One region of the Bradyrhizobium sp. 197 genome, then DNA from elsewhere that is predicted to be linked to it. Evidence: riboswitches for the same ligand, from Rfam matches in the RefSeq annotation. Region 1 holds a riboswitch; each other region holds the start of a gene.
The links. Region 1 has a riboswitch for cobalamin ahead of metE (5-methyltetrahydropteroyltriglutamate--homocysteine S-methyltransferase). Riboswitches for the same ligand answer to the same signal wherever they lie in the genome.

Region 2: another riboswitch for cobalamin. It lies ahead of IVB27_RS19320 (DUF1636 family protein); the one in region 1 lies ahead of metE (5-methyltetrahydropteroyltriglutamate--homocysteine S-methyltransferase).
Region 3: another riboswitch for cobalamin. It lies ahead of IVB27_RS19235 (TonB-dependent receptor); the one in region 1 lies ahead of metE (5-methyltetrahydropteroyltriglutamate--homocysteine S-methyltransferase).

What each region holds. Positions count from the first base shown of each region.
Region 1 is NZ_JADPJJ010000087.1:39,053-43,978, forward strand. Features, by position in the region: gene metE (5-methyltetrahydropteroyltriglutamate--homocysteine S-methyltransferase) at 1-1,179, opposite strand, end outside; cobalamin riboswitch at 1,280-1,478, opposite strand; gene IVB27_RS20225 (hypothetical protein) at 1,834-2,100, shown strand; gene IVB27_RS20230 (4Fe-4S binding protein) at 2,122-2,325, opposite strand; gene IVB27_RS20235 (EAL domain-containing response regulator) at 2,930-4,144, opposite strand; gene IVB27_RS20240 (GNAT family N-acetyltransferase) at 4,745-4,926, shown strand, end outside.
Region 2 is NZ_JADPJJ010000079.1:107,373-112,298, forward strand. Features, by position in the region: gene cobN (cobaltochelatase subunit CobN) at 1-1,961, opposite strand, end outside; gene cobW (cobalamin biosynthesis protein CobW) at 1,961-2,995, opposite strand; gene IVB27_RS19320 (DUF1636 family protein) at 2,992-3,366, opposite strand; cobalamin riboswitch at 3,462-3,679, opposite strand; gene cobO (cob(I)yrinic acid a,c-diamide adenosyltransferase) at 3,720-4,355, shown strand; gene IVB27_RS19330 (cobyric acid synthase) at 4,366-4,926, shown strand, end outside.
Region 3 is NZ_JADPJJ010000079.1:91,631-96,556, reverse strand. Features, by position in the region: gene cobF (precorrin-6A synthase (deacetylating)) at 1-586, shown strand, start outside; gene cobT (nicotinate-nucleotide--dimethylbenzimidazole phosphoribosyltransferase) at 602-1,654, shown strand; gene IVB27_RS19240 (histidine phosphatase family protein) at 1,655-2,227, opposite strand; cobalamin riboswitch at 2,298-2,499, shown strand; gene IVB27_RS19235 (TonB-dependent receptor) at 2,613-4,926, shown strand, end outside.

The DNA.
Region 1 (4,926 bases):
CTCCTCCGAAAGCGCAAGTTCATCGGCCACCTCGGCAGCATGGCCGGCCAGCGCTTTGCCCAATATCGAAAGTTCCTTGATCTTCTGAACTGAGAACGCCAGCCATGTCTTCAGATTGGGATCGAGATCGGTCTCTAGCTCAATGTCGATCGGAACATGAAGCAGCGAGCAGGAAGGAGCAATCTGAACACGGTGCCTGCCCAATTTTTGGACCATAGGAGCAAGTTGGTCGAGCAGCGCCGGAAGATTGGAGCGCCACACGTTCCGACCATCAACGACGCCTAGTGAGACCACGAGATCTCTACGGGTTGTGGCGACAATTGCGTCCAACTGGTCAGGTGCCCGAACCAGATCCACATGAAGCCCGGCAACGGGCAAGGCCAAGGTTGTTTCAAGATTGTCGCCGATAGCCCCGAAATATGTGGCCAGCATTATTTTAAGGGCCGGCACAACCTTTGCGAAATGAGCATAGGCCCAGCGGACAGCCGCCCGCGATGCTTCGTCGACGTCCATCACTAGGCATGGCTCGTCCAGCTGAACCCATTCAGCACCGCGCGAGGATAGTTCGCGGAGAACATCGACATAGACTGGGAGGAGCCGATCGAGCAGCGACAGCGGATTGAATGCGGGATTTGCGCTTTTGCCAAGCTTCAGGAAAGTGACTGGGCCAACTAGGACGGGGCGCGTTTGGTAGCCGAGGCTTTTTGCCTCCTCATATTCCTCGATCGGCTTTCGAGAGGAATACTTAAAGATCTGATCCCGGTGAAATTCCGGCACCATGTAGTGGTAGTTGGTATCGAACCACTTCGTCATTTCCTGAGCGGCTACGCCAGGCCCATGCTGAGCGTGACCACCGTCCTGAGCGCCACGCGCCATGGTGAAGTAGGTCTTGAGCGACACAGGACCTTCGGTCCAGCCGTAGACGTCGGGAATGGCGCCAACCATTAGGCTGGTATCGAGCACATGGTCGTAAAACGAGAAGTCATTCGAAGGAATGACGGTCGCACCGCGGGATTTCTGCCGTGCCCAATTAGCGGCACGAAGTCCACTCCCCGCCTCGAGGAGCTCGGCTTCGCTGGAGTTTCCCGCCCAGTAGCTCTCGAGCGCGACTTTGAGTTCGCGTCGTGGGCCGATGCGTGACGTCCCCAGTGTGGCAACGGGAAGCGAAAGAAAAGACATAGCTCAGACCCCATGATTGGGGCAAAGGCCATGGCGGACGCATGCAGCGAATATCGCGTGAGCGACAGCTGCTTGGCGCACACCGGGACACCCCGCCCGTGGACGATATATTGTCGAGGCAGGTCTCCTGGCTCGCGGGTCGTCGCTGCTGTCCGGCCTTCCCGAAGCCGCATGGCTTCAGTGACTTCGTTGGACAGCGGCTCGCCGCTTACAGTTGCGGGGGCAGCGCCGGCATTGCACCGGCTTCCCTCTTAGCTCCGGATCAAACGAATCCGAAGACCACGACGGCTGGCATTAGGCGCACGAGGATCGATCCGTCAACCTACTAAGTGTCGCCGCGATATTGCCCAAGCGATTGCGAGCTGTACCAGCTAGGGCACAACGGTCTTACTCCCGGCCTGGTAAAAACGCCTAGATCTGTGGAGCCTCCGCTTGTGAATGCGTCCGTCTGCTCGCGTTGGCTCATCCGAGTACGCCAAGCGGGTGTTGATCCTGTTACGACCCTAGCTCCATGCACTCGTGCATCGTGACCGTGGGCAAGCGGATGCCCAGCTTCTCGTACGTCTTCAGGATCTCCGGACCGATCTCGTCGCGCGTGGAGACCGTCTCTTCGGCTTCGAAGCGACGTAGCTTTAGATATCCTGCAAGCTGATCTTGGGATATTCGACGCCCGTCCACCTCGCCTCGGCTCGTCAGCCAACGACGATAAGCCTCAACGCGACGACCTGGAGCATCGAGGCGGCCTTGTCATTATTCGAGACAAATTTGACGGTCTCCTCTGACAGAGCCCTTCGAGGGTTTCTCGGAGTCGATCAGCGCCTTAAGCTCATAACGATGTTGATCGACCTCGATGCGCCGCACGCGGAAGGCGGCCTCCACAAGCTTGACATCTACTCCTTCGTGCGCGAAATCGAGCGGTGAAGCCTTCTGGACGCGGGCTGCTTATGTTGTCTTAGACGGGACACAGGTGTCAGACACCGGACAGACCACAGCGCATTGCGGCGTGTCGGAATGGCCCTCGCACTCCGTACACTTTTTTGCATCGATAACGTAAATGTCGCGCTTGAGGCTGATCGCCGCGTTGGGACACTCGAACTCACATGCCCCACAAACGGTACATTGCGAAGCGACGATCTTGTAAGCCATGCCTTCCGACTCCTTAGGCGAGCGATGCCATTGGCGATCCCTTTCAAATGCCGTGCCAAGGACAGGCGCGCTCAATGATGGGCAACTTGCCCAATGGTGCTGTGCGGGGTCTGAGACCATGTTGCATCTGCGACAGCATGGGCCGCTTCAATATCAAGCCGTGCGAGCCCTCGGGCCCCTACTCCGATAGCCAGTCGCGACTCGACTGCTGCGAGCTTCCGTCGGTTTGTCTGGCATGGCAACGCGGGGCCAAGCGACGCTCGACGATTCCCGAAACCGGCGGCGCGAGTAGAAGCCGCGAGCCGACGCACGTCTACGCCGGATGTCGGCAAACCTCCGGTCACACGCCCTGACCGGAGATTTTGTCCAAGCCGCGCTCACGCCTGCAACGTTAACTCCGCGGATTGACTCGCTGGAGGCTTGCTACAATAACCTTCGGCATCGCTTCGGAGGGAAATGAAGCTCGGCCGGGAGAAGCGATACTGGGTTTGCAAAGTGGCCGATTTAATTGCTGTCAACCGCATGCCTGGTGCCGAGTAGGCATGGCCGCGCGGGCCAGCGCTGGTACGCTTTGCCTGGCTGTGCTCAGTCACTCCTCATGCAACTATTTTGGACGAAGTGGAACAGGGCTGAAAGATGACTGTGCAAATTGCTTCAGCGGCATGGCCTTTCCGAACAGATGGCCCTGCGCAAGGTTGAAGCCGAGTTCGGTCACAGCGATCAGGTCGGCGTGGCTCTCCACGCCTGCGGCGACGGTGCGCACACTGTACTCTTTGGCTAGATCGACGATATGGCGGCACACCGTTCGCTTCAGGGGCCCATTTCCGCAACCGGCGACGTACTGCCGGTCCACTTTTAATTTCATGAACGGGAATTTTTCGAGCCCCATCAGCTGCGGCCAATTGGCGCCGATATTGTCGATTGCAAGGCCAATGTTGTGAAAGCGAACCTCACGCGCGACCTCGATCAGGAGATCTAGGTTCTGGATCGCTTCCTCGCTCTCGATTTCGATCGTCAAGCCGCCGAAAGCGGGGTGCGACGGCATGCGCTGACAGAGATCGCGTACCGCCTGCGGGTCAATCAGGAATGCTGCCGGGAGATTGATGGAGAGATCGGTCGAAGTTTGCTGCTCCAGAAGATACTTCCAATCCTTGATCGCGCGGTCGATCACGAACTGCGACAAGTCCCTAAAATGCGGATCGTGAGCCTCCGGGATGAAATACGCTGGTGGAACAACGCCCCAGGTCGGATGCCGCATTCGCACAAGCGCCTCGGCGCCGCGGCGGCTGAGGGTACACGGGTCAAAGTTCGGCTCATACCAGAGCTCAAGCCAGCCAGCGTGTAAGGCTTCTCCGACATGGACTGCGGGACGGGGCGCCGGCTCTCTGGGCAAGAGCATGGCGACCCGATCGCGCAGCGTCTCGGCTGCAAACGGCGTCCTCAGCGGCGGCAGCATATCAAGTCCATATTCGCCCCCGACCTGCTGCACTGCCGTCATGACGATCGACTCGCGGGCGCCGAACGCCAGCACTCTGCCTGCAAATTCTTCGCGTACGAGTATCTCGAGCAATCGTCCAGGCTCGATGCGATCCGAGCCAATGCCGAGCAGGATCAGATCAGGGAAGTCCGTACAGAGTACGCGCGGCAGCTCGTCAGCAGTCCCGCATTCGCTGATCACAAACCCCATATCCTCTAGCACATCGCGTAGAAAGGCGCGCAGATGCCGCTTGCCCACGGCCACGCACGCTCGCGGCCGCACCTTACGCTGGCCGAAGATTACAGGTTTCCCTCCGACCAGTTCGGCCTGCCCATGCTCCATCGCAACCACTCCCCTTCCGTGAAGGTCCCTTAAACGAGGAGCGAAGGTCCAAACAAGCAGTGCTTGCCATTATCTTTCGATTCTTCGAGGTAAGCTTAAGATAGTGCATTAGCGTGCAAAATCTTTTCGCGATGTTGTTCAGACGATTTTGTCGGGCGCACGCGTATGATACCTGTCCCGGCTCGCGCAACTTTGTACGAGTGACGCACACGAGTGTGGGGAATCTCACCTTCGGACGCACCGAGCTGATGCGCCCTATGCCACGGCGATGATCATGCTGCAAGATGTACTGAATCGACTCTCGTGAGTGATGATCAGCAATCACTCCTACGAAATGTTTGATCGGCATGGCCGGCCTGCCCACGCGCGAATGTGCCGTCTCGTGGATTCCCTATCTAGTCGAAGGAGATCCAACTGAGTTCGCAGCGGGTCAAGCCGCGGTCGATTCTGAGAACGGCAACAGCTTGCACTTACCTCACCTCTGTTGGTTATAGCGAGTGCGGACGTCCTATTCCCTATCGAGCTTGATAGTTTCTCTCAGTTGCGTTCTCTGTATCCTTCTGAACATGGATATCCTCAAGAGGGACTGGAGGGACTAACGTGACGGGTGTTCGTGTTGGCGCTGAAGCGCAAGGCTTGCCCCACGGGGGCACGGCTTTGCGCAAAGGCGTGCCAGGAGATGAGAACGCGATCGTAGAAGCCGTCGGAAAGCTACTTTCTGAATTAGGTGGTCTCGGACCAGAGTTCAGCCTTGAAGGCGCAAAGCAGACTGCTTTGCGCCT
Region 2 (4,926 bases), on a different contig from region 1:
ATCCGCGGGATCGCTTCGGCCGGCGCGGCCGCTGCATCGAGGCCAAGATCGTCTTCGAGGCCAGCCGCGCGTGCCTCGTCACGGATCGCGGCGATCAGACGCTGGCGGCGGGCGGGATCGAGGCCATCGGCGGTCGAGTACTCGTCCAGGAGCTGTTCGAGCCTGCGCAACCCGTCCGGCACCGCTGATGCTGCCAGTGGTGGCGGCAGATGGCCGATCGTGACGGCACCCAAACGCCGCTTGGCCTGCGCGGCCTCGCCAGGATCGTTGACGATGAAGGGATAGATGACAGGCAAATCGCCGGTCAGGGCTTCCGGCCAGCACGTCTGCGACAGCGCCACGGATTTTCCGGGCAGCCATTCCAGCGTGCCATGCGCGCCCATGTGCACGACGGCATCACAGCCCTGCCCCCGCAGCCAAAGATAGAACGCAACATAGGCGTGGCGTGGCGTGCGAGCGAGATCGTGATAGTCGGCATCGCGCGCGGTCGCATCGCCGCGCTCCGGCTGAACCGCGATGATCGATTGGCCGCACGCGATGGCCGCGAAATGAAACGCGCCATCGCGGCAACTCGGATCGGTCTCCGGCGCGCCCCAGGCTTGCGCGAGATCATCCTGCAAGACTTGCGGAAGGCGCGCGAGCGCCGCGCGGTAATCGGCAATGCTCCAGCTCAAGGTCTGCTTGAGCAGCGTCTCGCCGAGTCCATGGATCGGCGCGACATCGAAGCCGGCCTCCGCGAGGTCGGACAGCAACGCTTCGACCGAAGCAAGCGCATCGAGACCGACCGCATGCGCGATCTGGTGCGGACGACCCGGATAGTTCGAGAGCACGAGCGCCAACCGCTTGTCGGCAGCCGGCTTCTCGGCAAGGCGCCGCCAGGCTGCAACGCGCGCGGCGACGGCGTTCACGCGCTCTTCATCCGCGCGATGCGCAAGATGCGAGAATTGCAGATCGGGATCGCGCATCGCGGCCGATTTGAAGCTCACCACGCCCTCGAACAGACGGCCGTCGACCTCCGGCAGCACCACATGCATCGCGAGATCGCCGGGCGACAGACCACGCAGCGACTCGGTCCAGTCCTCGCGCCGCACCGATGAGAGCGCGACCTGGAACACCGGACAGGATGCAGCATCGAACGGCGTCGTGCCGTCCTCGCCCACCGCCGAGAACGCCGTCGCATTAACGATCGCAGCCGGAGGATTCTTCGCGAAATACCCCCTAAGCCAATCCGAGATGCCCGCAGCCTTCAGCGAGGTGACGAACACGCCATGCGCATCAAATCCCTTCTCGCGCAGCGCGGCAATCAGGGCATTGACCGGGCCGGTGTCCGCGGCGGTGAGATAGGAGCGATAGAACGTCACCAGCGCGCGCGGCTTGCCCTCGCCGTCAGTCGGCGCCGCAATGACGCCGCGCGCGGGGTCGTAAAAACCCATCTCGGGAACGTTCATCTCGCCGATAACCGGCCCGGCATAGAGACCGGAGGCCAGCGCGAGTTGCGCGATCGCCGCTTGCGCCGCGACGGGGCCGCCGGTGTCGCAGAGCACCTTGAGCCGCCGCAGCGTCGAGACCGGCAAGGTCGAATATGCGTCCAGCCGCGTGTCGTCGCGGCCGTCGGCCGGCAGCACGGCCAGGACGATGCCGCGATCCCTAGCCAGTTGCTGCAGAGCCGCGAGCCCATACGTCCAATAGGACTCACCGCCGATCAGACGCACCAGAATGCCGCGCGCCTGCGACAGCGTACGCTCGATATAGGTGTCGACCGAAAGCGGATGACGGAGCTCTGCGAGATTGACGAGCCGCAGCGACGGCAGAGTGTCGCGGCCACGGCGCCAGCCGGCCGCGAACGCCGCAAGATCGGAATCCGAATACGAGAGCACCACGAGATCGGCCGGGTCCTGGCCGATGTCCCTTGGCGTCGCGGTCTCCTCGAGACCGCGGCTCTCGCGGAAGACGACGTGCATCAGATACCGAGTCCCGCCTTGATCGCGGCTTCATCAATATTTCCGTGCTCGCCGATCACGACGAGCTTTGACTGCCTGTGACCAGCGCCCCAGGGCTTGTCGAACTGGTGGCGCACGCGTTCACCGACTGCTTGCAACAGCAAGCGCATCGGCTTGCCCGCAACCGCGATGTAACCCTTGGCGCGCAGCACGTTTTGCTCGCGTGCGAGACGCTGGACCGATGCGACCAGCGCATCGACATCGGCGACTTCAGGAAGATCGATCACGACCGAAGCAAAATCATCGTGCTCGTGCTCTTCCTCGCCGTCGTGATGCGAAGGACGCGCAGCAAGATCTTTCTCGGCGGCAGCGCCGAGACCGAGAATGAGGCGCGCGTCGATCGCGCCATCGGTCACCGGCAACATCGGCACGCGGCGCGGCATCTCGGCGGTGATCGCCGCCTTGGCCGCTTCGAGGCCTGCCGCGCCCGCAAGATCCGCCTTGGTCAGCAGCACGATGTCCGCGCAGGCGATCTGGTCCTCGAACACCTCCGACAGCGGCGTCTCGTGATCGAGATTTTTGTCCGCCGCGCGCTGCGCTTCGACAGCAATCGGGTCGGGCGCGAAGCGACCAGCGGCGACAGCTTCGGCATCGGCCAGCGCGATTACGCCGTCGACCGTGATGCGCGAACGGATCTCCGGCCAGTCAAATGCCTTCAGCAACGGCTTTGGCAGCGCCAGGCCCGAGGTTTCGATCAGGATGTGATCGGGCCTTACCGGCCGCGACAGCAACTTCTCCATGGTCGGAATGAAATCGTCGGCGACGGTGCAGCAGATGCAGCCATTGGCGAGCTCGATGATGTTCTCTTCCGGGCAATTGGCATCGGCACAGGATTTCAGGATCTCGCCGTCAACGCCCTGGCTGCCGAACTCGTTGACGAGCACCGCAAGCTTCTTGCCGTTGGCGTTGGCGAGCAGATGCTGGATCAGCGTCGTCTTGCCGGAGCCGAGAAATCCCGTGACCACCGTGACCGGGACTTTTGCGAGCGAATTCATTCGGCGGTCTCCGGCACGACGGCCATGGGGGGAATGCGGGCAAGCGATTGCTTGCGGAAGATCTCGGGACGGCTGCGCCAGGGCACGAGGCCGTCGGGCGCGGCGGCATAGGCGGCGGCGCCCGCGACCACGTCGGGCGCATTCGCATCCGACAGGCGACCATAGACATAAGACCAGCGGCCGGGCGCGCTGAGCGCGACCGAGCAGCCCTGGCTGCATGCAGACAGGCATTCGACCGGAACTACATTGACGCCGTCGGGCACGCCGGCATCGAGGATCGCACCATGCAGGCGCTTGCCGGGTGTCGCCTCGCCCTCGCCGAGCGACTCCCCGGCACGGCAGGTGATGCAGACGTGAAGTGTGACGGTCATCGCCTCTTCCAGAATAAATAGCGGGAAGCGAAGAGGCGCACGAACCATTCTTGCGAAGGCCCGCTTCCCCGTCGCGGAACACCCCGTCCGCCGGTCCAAAATCGTCCGCGCTGGCAGGTCTCCCGGCTTCCGGAGCAGGGTTTCCCCTTCGATCCCCGCCTTCCCGATCCCCAAGGGGTCAGTGGCTTCGGGCATCTCTCCGGTCACGGTCGCGGGGGCGGCTGCATTTTGGAACCAAATCTTGCCGATTCGGACCCTATCGCATTCCCTCTTCGCCTGTCGTAGGACAGGAACCAACGCCGGGCCACCATTTGCCCCCGGCCGCCTCTTGTCAAGCCGAAGGACCCCGTCCGATGACGCCTGAACCGGATACCCAAACGGTCGACGAGACCGACGCCCGCCACGCCTCGAAAATGGCGAAGAAGAAGGTCGCCCGCGACAAGATCATAGCGACCAAGAGCGGTGAAAAGGGCCTCATCATCGTCCACACCGGCGCCGGCAAGGGCAAGTCCTCCTCCGCCTTCGGCATGATCGTCCGTTGCGTCGCCCACGGCTTCCCCTGCGCGGTCGTGCAGTTCATCAAGGGTGCCTGGGATACCGGCGAACGCCGCATGCTTACCGGCCATTTCGGCGACCTCTGCCAGTTCCACGCCATGGGCGAAGGCTTCACCTGGGAGACGCAGGACCGCGCCCGCGACATCGCCGCCGCGCGCGCCGGCTGGGAGAAGGCCAAGGAGCTAATTCTCGACCACAACCTGCGCATGGTCGTGCTCGACGAGATCAACATCGCGCTGCGCTACGACTATCTCGACATCGCCGAGGTCGTCGATTTTCTGGCTACGCAGAAGCCGCCGATGACGCATGTCGTGCTCACGGGACGCAACGCCAAGGACGAGCTGATCGAGATCGCCGATCTCGTCACCGAGATGACGCTGGTCAAGCATCCCTTCCGCTCCGGCATCAAGGCGCAAGCCGGCGTCGAGTTCTGAGCACGACGCGATGGCGCGCGCATTGATGATCCAGGGGGCCGGCTCGGACGTGGGCAAGTCGCTCATCGTCGCCGGCCTCGCGCGGGCCTTCACGCGACGCGGCCTGCGCGTGCTCCCGTTCAAGCCGCAGAACATGTCGAACAATGCGGCCGTGACCGTCGACGGCGGCGAGATCGGCCGCGCCCAGGCGCTCCAGGCGCTCGCCGCCGGCGTCGAGCCGCACACCGACATGAACCCGGTGCTGCTGAAGCCCGAGACCGATGTCGGCGCGCAGGTGATCGTGCAGGGGAAACGCATCGCGACCGCGCGCGCGCGCGAATATGCGGCGATGAAGCCGTCATTGATGGGCGCCGTGCTGGAGAGCTTTGGGCGGCTGAAGGTGCGCGCCGATCTCGTGCTGGTCGAAGGCGCCGGCAGTCCGGCCGAGGTGAACTTACGCGAGGCCGACATCGCCAATATGGGCTTTGCGCGCAAGGCCGATGTGCCGGTGGTACTGGTCGGCGACATCGACCGCGGCGGGGTCATCGCGCAACTCGTCGGCATCAAGACGGTGATCGACCCGGACGATGCC
Region 3 (4,926 bases), on a different contig from region 1:
CACCAGCGACACGACGCGCATCGCCGAGTTCGATCTTCCCGTGCGCGATGCGGCTGAAGCGGACTACCGCAAGGGCGTGGACGATTGGCACGATGCCGTGGCCGAGACCTGGTCGCAGGCCATCGCAGATCATCTCGAAGCTGACGGCAAGGTCGCGCTGCTGATCTGGGGCGATCCATCGCTTTATGATTCTTCGCTGCGCATTGCGCGGCGGCTCAATCCCTTGCCTGAGATCGAGGTCGTGCCCGGCATCACCTCGATCCAGGCGCTGTGCGCGGCGCATGCGCTACCGCTCAATGATATCGGCGAGCCATTCCTGGTGACGACGGGCCGCCGCTTGCGCGATGGCGGCTGGCCGCAAGGTGTCGATACCGTGGTGGTGATGCTCGACGGCGGCACGGCGTTCCAGTCGCTCGATCCGGAAGGGCTTCACATCTGGTGGGGCGCCTATCTCGGCATGCCGGATCAGGTCATCATGTCCGGCGTGCTGGCCGAGATCGGCCCGCGTATCGTCGCCGTGCGGCAAGAGGCGCGCGAGCGGCATGGCTGGATCATGGACAGTTACATCCTCAAGCGCAGGCCGTAAGGCAAGCGAGGCAACATGCTCCCCGAATGGGTCTACCAACAGTGCCCCGATATTTCGGCAGTCCATCGCGAGGCGGCGGTCGCGCGGCAGGCGCAATTGACGAAACCGGCCGGCGCGCTCGGACGGCTCGAGCAGCTCGCGATCGAGCTTGCGGGCCTGCAAGCAACTGAGCAGCCGCGCGCGGCGCGGGTGCCGATCATCATCTTCGCCGGCGATCACGGCATTGTCGCGCAGGGCGTCTCGGCCTATCCGCAACAAGTGACCATCGCGATGCTGGCGAATTTTGCCTCCGGCGGCGCCGCGATCTCGGTGCTTGCGCGTGAACTGGGATCAAACCTGGAGGTCGTCGACGCCGGCACGCTGGCGCAGCAGGAGATGGCGGGAATCGTTACCGACAAGCCGCGTAGCGGCACGCGGGATTTCAGCGTCGAAGGTGCGCTCACCCCCGCGGAGCTGGCGTTTGCCTTCGAAGCCGGCCAGCGCGCAGTTGCTCGCGCCGCGGCCAGCAAGCCCGATCTCCTGATCTTCGGCGAGATGGGCATCGGCAATACCACGACATCGGCGGCGATTGCGGCGAGCCTGCTCGGCATGGGTGCCGAGGAGATCGCTGGCAGCGGTACCGGCGTCGACGCGGCCGGCCGTGCGCACAAGGCGCGGGTGATCGACGCTGCGATTGCACACCATGGCGTTGCGGGCGCTTCGCCTGAGAAAATCTTGTGCGCCGTCGGCGGCCTCGAAATCGCGGCTATCTGCGGCGCCGTCATTGCGGCTGCGCAGCGCCGCGTCCCTGTGCTGCTCGACGGCTTCATCGTGTCGGTGGCGGCGCTGGCGGCGACGCGGCTCAACCCCTCTTGCCAGCCATTCTTGTTGTCATCGCATCAATCGGCGGAGCAGGGGCACCGGCTGGTGCTGCGCGCGCTGAACGTGCAACCGCTGATCAGCCTCGATCTCAGGCTCGGCGAAGGATCGGGCGGGGCCATCGCGCTGCCATTGGTGCGATCCGCCTGCGCTCTCCACAACGGCATGGCGACCTTTGCGCAGGCCAATGTGCCGGATCGTCCGGCCTGATCAAAGCATCCGCTGGTTGACGGAGACGACGCGCCAGCCGGTCGCGAGCCGGTCGATCCGGGTCAGCGACAGCGGATCGATGACGAAGCGCAGGGCCGCTTGAGGCGTCAGATCCAGCGCGATGCACAGCGCCGCGCGGATGGTGCCGGAATGCACGACGAGCGTGGCCGATCCGGCTCCGATCCGCGAGAGCCCCAGCCGGACGCGCGTGACCTGATCCTCAAAGCTTTCGCCGCCTGGCGGCCGTCCGCGCCCTGGATCGTTCCAGAACTGCGCATAGGCGCCTCCTCCGGTCGCTGCGAGATCGTCATGCCGACGGCCGGTCCAGGCACCGAAATCCTGCTCGCTGAATTCGCCCTCCAACTCGGGTTCTAGCCCCAGCGCGCGGGCCGTCTCGACCGTGCGCCGCGACGGGCTCGCAAAGCTCGTGGCGTTCTGCGGCAGACGCTGCCGCAGCGCCTCCAACTGCGCGCGACCGCGGAGATCGGCCGGCGCATCGGCTGCATGGATCGTCCCGGCGATCCCGTCGACGGGCGCATGCCGTATCAGCCAGAGGAAGGTCTCGCCTTCCATGCTTATCTCCAAGGAAGTTGGTCGTTGTGGCAATAACGCCTGCTGGCACATTGACTCTGTCTGGATCGTAATCCTAGATGCTCGTGACGGTTTCCCCGAGAGGGGATGAAAAGGGAATGCGGTGCGGGGACTTTGTCCCCAATGCCGTGGCTGCCCCCGCAACTGTAAGCGGCGAATCTTGCGTCACGAGCCACTGGGTATCTCGGTCCCGGGAAGGCGACGCAAGGTAGTGACCCGCGAGCCAGGAGACCTGCCGTCAGCCGTGGTCACACGCGAAGATGTCGGTCGGGGAGTACAGACATTCGGCTTCATCGGAAGGCTGACAAGCCACGGTGAGACCTCGTTCGCTGTGACGTGCCACTGACGTCATACCGAGGTCTGAACCATGTTTTCCGTCCATGCCACCCGGCTGCGCAAATTCCTTGCGTCCGCTGCGCTCACGTCCCTTGCCGTCCTTGATCTGCCCGCTGCGATGGCGCAGCAGGTTCGCGAACCTCTGCCGCCCGTCGAGATATCGCCCGCTCATCCCCGGAAGCTGGCCAGGCCGGCCGCCCGGGAAGCGCAGAGCCCACGCCGCGCAGCAGCGCGCCGGCCGGCGACTGCATCCGCAGTGCCCAAGCCTGTCGTGCCGACCGCAGCGGCGCAAACGCCGCTCAACACCAATGCAGTCCCCGAGAGCGCCTCGCGTCTCGGTCTAACCGTGCGGGAGATCCCCGCCACCGTCGAGGTGATTTCAGCGAAAACTATGCGCGAGCAGGGCTATCGCACTGTTTCCGAGGTTGCGCAGGGCGCCGTCGGCGTCACCTCAGGGGATAACCCCGCCGAGCCTGCGGCGTTCTCGATGCGCGGCTTCACCAACAGCCAGATCAACATGCTCTACAACGGCATCAAGATCGGCCCGCAGAACATGACCTCGCGGATCATGGACACGGCCAATCTCGAAGCAGTGGAATTCCTGAAAGGCCCGGCCTCGCTGATCTCGGGCGAAGGTGCCGCCGGTGGCGCGATCAACACCGTCACCAAGCAGCCGCACACCGGACCAATCCGGAACGAAGCCGATTTCTCCTGGGACTCGCTGAACTCGTTCGGCGCGCATTACGGTTCGGGCGGCAGCACCAACGTAGCGGGACTCGACTATCGCTTCGATGTCAGCCGTGCTTCGCTCAACGGCTTTGCCGACGACACCAACACCAAGACGCTCGACGTCTCCGGCCAGCTCAACTACCGCATTTCGGACAGTCTCAAGATCTGGGGCGCGATCGAGTATCGGGAAGACCGTTCGAAAGCCTATTGGGGTGCACCGCTGGTGCCGATCGCCTTCAGCGGCTCGCATGCGACGACGGGGATCGTTTCGGGCAATTACTTCAACAGGACTGATCTTGGGGCTGTCACCATCGACGACCGCACTTTCAACACCAACTACAACGTCCTCGACAATCGAAACGTGGCGCAGGAGGTGTGGCTGCGCGGTGGCTTCGAGCTGAGGCTTGCGCCTGACCTGACGCTGAAAAGCCAGGCCTATGGTTATGGTGCAGAACGCACCTGGTTCAACAATGAAGTTGAGGCGTTCGACTCCACGACGAACAGGGTGTATCGCGAGCGCTTCTATGTCGCGCACAGCCAGCGCCTTGCCGGCAACATCACCGACTTGATCTGGGATGCCAACATCGCCGGCTTCGACAACCGCTTGGTCACGACGCTTTCGTCGAGTTATCTCGACTTCGTCAGGCCGGGCGCGGCAAACTTCCCGAACGACGATGTCTCCCTGGTCAATCCCGACCGCGGCTATTACGGCCTGCTCACGACCAAGCAGCAGACCGCCCGCATCGACAACGAGGCACTGTCGTTCGAGGACCGGCTGAAGTTGACGCGCAGCTTCGCGCTGGTCGGCGGCCTCCGCGTCGAGCATATCGGGCTCGACCGCAACTCGACCGACAAGACCGGGCTGGAGAACGCGAACTTCCCGTTCTCGAAATCCTGGGTCCCGACAACGGGGCGTATCGGTTACACGTGGGAAGCCGTTCCGGGTCTGACCTTCTTCAGCCAGTACGCCACCGGCGCCGACATCGCAGCCAACAACATCTTCCTGCTCAGTCCGACCGATCCGCTCAACCTGACCACTGCGCGCACCTATGAGACCGGCGTCAAGCACCTGTTCTGGGACAACCGGGCAGAGTGGTCGTTCTCGGCCTATGACATCCTGCGCAAGAACGTCTATGCCGCGGCCGGCGGCATGCAGCTCAACCTCGCCGGGCGGCAGGAGTCGAAGGGTGTGGAGCTGGCGGCATCCGTGCGGCCGATCGAGCCTCTGCGTCTCTGGGGCAACATCGCCTATGTCGATGCGCGCTATGCCGATTACAATTTTGTCGGCGGCTCGTTCTCCGGCAATACGCCGCCGAATGTGCCGCGCATCGTCGCGAACGCCGGTGCCTCCTGGCGCCTCTTCACGCCCTGGCCGGTGGAGCTCGGCATCACCGGCCGCCATGTCGGCGACCGCTACAACACCGATGCCAACGTCGTGACAATGAAGGCCTACACCGTCGCGGACGTCTACGCCTTCGTCGACATTCCCAAAACGGTGTTCGATGCGGTCGACCAGGCCCGCCTGACCTTCCGCGTGCGCAACATCGCCGACAAGCGTTATGCGATCTGGGGCGATCCGTTCTATCCCGACCAGATCCTCTTGGGTGCGCCGCGCA